2 regions of the Desulfuromonas svalbardensis genome follow, and region 2 is predicted to be linked to the other one. Evidence: predicted binding sites of a transcription regulator. Region 2 holds the regulator's gene; the other holds the start of a gene.

Region 1 (3,134 bases), 2.4 Mb from region 2:
GTATGAAGCAATTGCCTCAATATATAGTTCGTCTGCCAGTTGTGCGTCGGCAATTTTCAATTCAGATAAAGCCGTCAGCTCAGGTGATGTGAAGCTGTCGCGTACTCGTTGCCAATGTTCTATCGCTTTTGTGTATTCCTCTTCTTCAAAAGCCATTTCACCTTGTTGAAAATAATATAAAGCATCTTTTGTGATGGGTTCTACTGATTTAGAGGCACAAGCACTCAGTGTAAGGGCGACTATGCATAAAATGATACAGTTTCTCATAGTGTAATTTATCCTGTTAAAGAAGGATGACAAGTTGAAGAACTAAAAGAGTATATTAAAACATGCAGCAAGAGGACTCAAGAATTATTCTCTGCTTAAATGGTCTGTCACATTTAATTGATCTTTTAATTTTTCTAAAGCTCTTTTCTCGAGTTGGCGAACCCTCTCTTTACTGATTCCATAATAGTCCGCAAGTTGCTGTAATGTCATTGAATCATCATCCAGCAGCCGCTTTGTTATGATGTGTTGCTCGCGCTCATTGAGAGCTGAGATGGCTACCTGAATTGTTTGGTTACGTAATAGAGTTGATTCAAAAGTGATAAGGTTTTGTTCTTGGTCGCAACGTTGATCCGCTAAGTTTTCAATGTGGCTAGTGTCACTGTCTGGTGTTAGGGTCATATCGAGAGAGCTATCTCTTCCACTCATCCGCGCGCTCATCTCTTCTACAGCCCGACAGCTTACATTTAATTGTTTGGCAATTTCTGTCGTATCGTCACCATGCTGATCAGAACCTGCAAGTTGCTTGATGGCATCACGTGTTTGACGCAATTTAAAGAACAGTTTCTTTTGCGCTTGCGTCGTACCGATTTTAACCAAAGACCAACTACTCATAATGTAATTATGCATGTAGGCACGAATCCACCACACCGCATAACTTATCAATCGAATATTTCTTGATGGATCAAATTTTCTGATGGCCATCATGAGGCCAATGTTTCCTTCTTGAATTAAATCGATTAATTTTAAGCCGTAGGCGCGGTATTCGTAGGCTACTTTGACAACAAAGCGCAAGTTAGCGCAGGTAAGTCGATGTGCCGCATCAAGATCGTTGTTTTTTTTGTACTGCCACGCAAGTTCCGCCTCAGTTTCGCGATCTAGCGGTTCAACATGGCTGATTTGAGACATATACTGTTCAAACGAATCTAACGCTACAGGTAAATGATTCATTGATAGCCCCTCTCCTCAGTAATTGTGTGAGTATCAAAACTCTATTTTAGCACTCTCGGGTGTAGAGTGCTAATGAAATTTCACATGCTGGGAGTAAGCTGAATTTACTGGCTTTGCTGCGGTGTCGTAACGGTCGCGGCTGAACTACTTTGACAGGGGATAATCAGGGAGATGATTTGACCACGCCGAGCAATAAGGACGTTTTTTTGATCAATAGTAGGTTGAAACTCAGCCGTTCCCTGACAACTAATCTTGTATCGCGCATTGTAATCAAGGGCAGGGATAAACGCTGGGATCAGGTAGTCAATATCATCTAATGTGCAGGAGATTGCATCGTAGAGATTTGGTTCAGCTTCATCTCGTTGTTGGTTTTTGTTGAGATCGAGAAAGGCTTCAATTACTAGCGTGCCCCGCTCAGTAGAGATAACAGGTGCTTTATCTAAAATAATATTGAGAATGTTCCCTTTTTTTTCAAGGGGCATAGCATCGCTTCGTGAAAAAGATTCTTCTGCTTGTTGTTGATTTAATTGAGCGTTCTCAGGTTCTGCGCTGCTAACGGTTGGAATAAAAAGTGTGGCGCAGAGCAGCAAGATGACAATATTAAGTTGTTTGCAATAATTTTTCATATAGCTAAAATTGCATGAACACTTTAAACGTGTCAACTAGTGAAATGGAATAAAATGATATTGTTGCTGCGCAACAAAAAAAAGTTGTAATGTATACTGAAATGGTTATAATGATTTTTTTAATGGTGTCGTCAAGTGGTGATGCTTTGTTTTAATGCAAAATGGAGGCTAATAAAGTTATGCGATTTTTTAAGTTTTGTGGTATTTGCTTACTTTTACTCGTGAGTGTTACGTTTGCGAGTGCATCTGATGCTGAACTGCGGACGATGGCAAAAGCGATGTTTCAACCTGTTCCTACCGTAGCACCCATTTTGAAAGGGAATGTTGCTAGTGATGCTAAGCTAACGCTAGGTCACATGTTATATTTTGAGCCGAGATTATCGGCATCACAATTAATTAGCTGTCAAACATGTCACAATGTCGGACTTGCTGGAGGCGATTTACAAGAAACATCGACAGGTCATGGTTGGCAAAAAGGGCCTCGTAACGCACCAACAACCTATAATGCTGTATTTAATAGTGTGCAATTTTGGGATGGTCGGGCGAAGGACCTTGCTGATCAAGCTAAAGGGCCAGTTCAGGCTTCTGTTGAGATGAACAATACACCTGAGGCTGTTGTGACACTTCTAACATCTATTCCAGATTATGTTGAACTGTTTAAACAAGCATTCCCGACAGAGAAAAGTCCTGTTACCTTTGACAATATGGCTAAGGCCATTGAAGTGTTTGAAGCAACACTCATTACACCCAATGATGGCTTAGACCGTTTTATGGCAGGTGATGACAAGGCTCTCACTGCAGACCAAAAAGCTGGACTTGATCTTTTTGTAAATAATGGCTGTGTTGGTTGTCATGATGGCCTTAATCTAGGTGGAACCGACTACTTCCCATTTGGTGTTGTCGAACAGCCTGGTGCCGAAGTTTTACCTGTTGGCGATAAAGGTCGTTTTAAGGTGACAAACACCGCATCAGATGAGTACGTGTTCCGTTCACCGCCATTACGCAATATTGCACTGACAGCCCCTTATTTTCATTCTGGTAAAGTGTGGACGTTAACGCAAGCTGTTGCCATTATGGGTACGTCACAGTTAGGCATGGAGTTGACTGATCAAGAAGTTGAGTTGATCGTTAACCTCCTTGAAGGTTTAACTGGCGACCAACCACTGGTGATGCATCCTCTGCTTCCAGCTAGTACAGCATCAACTCCACAACCTGTATTGCAGGTTAAACTGAGTCCTACACACTAAATTGTTTGATTCACTAGCGGGCTGTCTGAATAGATGGGCCGTAGCG
Region 2 (3,134 bases):
ATGTGGCAAGTATTGCCGTACATATGATGGTTAATGGCAGTCATTTCCACTAAGCGTTATTGAGTTTAATTGTTAGATTGCAGCGCCGAATCCTTTAGGGTTCGGCGCTGTTTTGTTTGTGTCTAGAGGGTGTAATGGCCAGTCTGTATTTACATATTCCGTTCTGCTTAAGCAAATGTCCGTATTGCGATTTTTATTCGTGTGAACCAAAAACGGGTGACATTGATCGTTATGTCGATGCGTTATGTATAGATTTAAAGACCTCTCGCGCCGCTTGTGGTGATGATGAAGGTTTTTCAGCACCGTTCACCAGCGTATTTTTTGGTGGCGGAACGCCGTCGTTGTTAAGTGCATCTCAGGTAGCGCGGTTACTTGAAGTGGCCGAAGATTCCTATGGTTTTGCTACCGATGCTGAGATCACCCTTGAAGCAAATCCCGGTACTGTTACTTCTGCAAGCTTGGGGGGGTATCGCAGTGCGGGGGTTAATCGATTGTCTCTGGGAGTTCAATCCTTTGATGACGCGCAATTGAAGTGGTTGGGTCGCCAACATGATTCAGCTCAAGCGCTGCAAGCCATTGAAGCAGCACGTAGCGTCGGTTTTGATCGTCTAAGTATTGATCTCATGTTTTCATTGCCCAACCAAACAGTGGAACAACTCCAGCAACAGTGCGAGTATGTCAAGCAGTTGGCCCCTGAACATCTGTCTATTTATGGTTTAACCATTGAAGATGAAACCCCCTTTGCCCACCAACAGCAAAAAAATCTATGGCAGATGCCCGATGATGAACAGTATCGCGACAGTTTTTTGCTGTTAGATGATCGCTTGACCAGTTTGGGCTATCGCCATTATGAGATTTCGAATTATGCGCAGCCTGATCATGAGTGTCGCCATAATGTTGGTTATTGGCGGCGGCAACCTTATTTAGGTATTGGCGCGGGTGCTCATAGCTTTATCGGTCGTGATTGGGGTGAGCGTTGGGCGTGCGAGCCTTCGATTGAAGGTTATCTTCAGTCGGTCCATGAAGGTGTTTCGCCGCGCACTAAAATTGAAGGATTTGATCAGCAGCAAGCAATGTTTGAAACGGTTTATTTGCTGTTGCGTTGTCGCGAAGGGGTTAATGAAGTCGATTTTCATCGCCACTACGGTCAATCTTTTGCAGCAGTCTACGCAACGGCCATCGGTCAATGCGCTCCGTATCTTTCCCTAAATAATGGTTGTTGGTGTCTCTCGGTAGAGGGTTGGTTGCTCTACAACTATCTGATCGAAAACTTTCTGTAAATAGAGGCTGTTTTTTACGCTCGCGGCCCTTGACAAAGGGTAGGGGCGTTGTTACCTTCTCTTCTGTTAGCACTCGCATCTCTTGAGTGCTAAGTTTGTCTGTTGGCCGGCTTGACTGGCTTATTTGTTTTTACAACCAGACGGCGAAGAGGCTGTGTGGTTTTATGCTGGGATCGCGAATATGGAACTCAATGAACGCAGTCTGAGCATTCTCGATGCAATTGTCGAAGGGCACATTGCTTCCGGTGAGCCGATAGGCTCTCGCACCATCGCTAAACGACAAAAACTACAATTGTCGCCAGCGACGGTACGAAATGTCATGGCGGATCTTGAAGAGATGGGTTATCTCATCTCCCCCCATACCTCTGCTGGTCGTATTCCAACGGACAAAGGCTATCGTTTTTATGTCGATACGCTGTTGCAGGTGCGCAATCTAAGTCAAGACGAACGCAGCAAAATTGAAGCGCAATGCCGTACGGGAAATTTAAGAACACAAGAGATGTTGCAACAGGCTGGACGTATTTTATCCGATATGTCAAATCATACAGGGATTGTTCTTGCCCCACGATTTGTGTCGACGGTCTTCCGCCATATTGAATTTGTTCCGCTCAGCCAAGGCCGTTTGTTGGTGATTTTTGTTTCGAAATCAGGGGTAGTGCAAAATAAGATTATTGAGTTGGATGGTGCGATGCCTACAACTCAAGAGCTTCAACATATTACCAATTATCTCAATGAAGAACTCAGTGGCCTGACAATACAGGAAGTTCGCACAAAAATCGTTGACCAGATGAAGCAAGAGAAAAACTTGTATAATAAAATGGTCAGCGGCGCGTTGAATTTTTCGCAAGAGGTTTTTAGCGGCGACATTGAAGATGATGTGATCATTGAGGGCGCGGCAAACATTTTAAACCAGCCGGAGTTTTCCGATCGCGATAGCATGAAGCGGTTGTTTAATGCCTTTGAGCAAAAGAGTAATTTGATCCATCTGTTAGATAAGAGTCAGCAAGCACAAGGGGTGCAGATTTATATCGGCAGTCAATCCGAATATCAGGAGTTTGAAGGCTGTAGTTTGATCACTGCTAACTATACAAACGGTAAGCAGAGTTTAGGCAGTCTAGGGGTGATTGGCCCGAGTCGGATGAAGTACTCACAGGTGGTTGCTGTGGTCGATTATACCGCACAACTGGTTAGTCGTGCGTTGGAACTTGAATCAGAATAAATGAAATTTAAGATATGCCTGAAAAAGGCAAACGAGGAGATTGGTGATCGTGACAGAAACAAAAATTCCTGAAGTGAATGAAGAAGTGAAAACAGAGGCAACGGTAGAGGGTGATGTCGTTGTTGAAGAAACCCAAGTTGAAGTGCTTTCACCTGAAGAGGCATTGCAAGCTGAATTAGCAACGTGTCAAGAAGAGGTGGAGAAGCAAAAGGACCTTTATCTGCGCAACCGCGCCGAAAACGAGAATTTTCGTCGCCGGATGCAACGTGAAAAAGAGGAGCTGGCTAAGTTTGCGAATGAGTCAATTCTGCGTGAAATACTTCCCGTTATTGATAATTTAGAGCGCGCTGTGAGTCACGCTAAGGAAACTGAAGGTGATGCATCCACATTGGTTGAAGGGGTCGAGATGACTCTTAGCCAATTCCAGAGTGTTTTGAGTAAATTTAATGTCTCAGTTGTTGACGCTAAAGGAACTCCTTTCGACCCTGCTTGTCATGAAGCGATGGGCCAAATAGAGCGCGATGATTGTGATGCCAATACCGTTGTTGAAGTGATGCAAGGTGGCTATATGTTAAACGGACGCTTGTTGCGCCCGGCACTGGTAATGGTGTCTAAAGCCCCTGCGGTAGCTGAAT

What was found. The regulator HrcA, encoded in region 2, represses chaperone genes, less so after heat shock. The targets are predictions, from matches to a motif close to TGTTAGCACTCNNNNNNNNNGAGTGCTAACA.
Region 1: a site for HrcA is predicted at 1,260-1,290, ahead of rpoH (RNA polymerase sigma factor RpoH). Genes of this name have one in related genera too.

What each region holds. Positions count from the first base shown of each region.
Region 1 is NZ_AP042416.1:2,997,721-3,000,854, reverse strand. Features, by position in the region: gene bamD (outer membrane protein assembly factor BamD) at 1-267, opposite strand, end outside; gene rpoH (RNA polymerase sigma factor RpoH) at 352-1,215, opposite strand; gene ACZ5KY_RS13465 (hypothetical protein) at 1,320-1,841, opposite strand; gene ACZ5KY_RS13460 (cytochrome-c peroxidase) at 2,021-3,088, shown strand.
Region 2 is NZ_AP042416.1:551,550-554,683, reverse strand. Features, by position in the region: gene nhaD (sodium:proton antiporter NhaD) at 1-53, shown strand, start outside; gene hemW (radical SAM family heme chaperone HemW) at 135-1,280, shown strand; gene hrcA (heat-inducible transcriptional repressor HrcA) at 1,462-2,499, shown strand; gene grpE (nucleotide exchange factor GrpE) at 2,549-3,134, shown strand, end outside.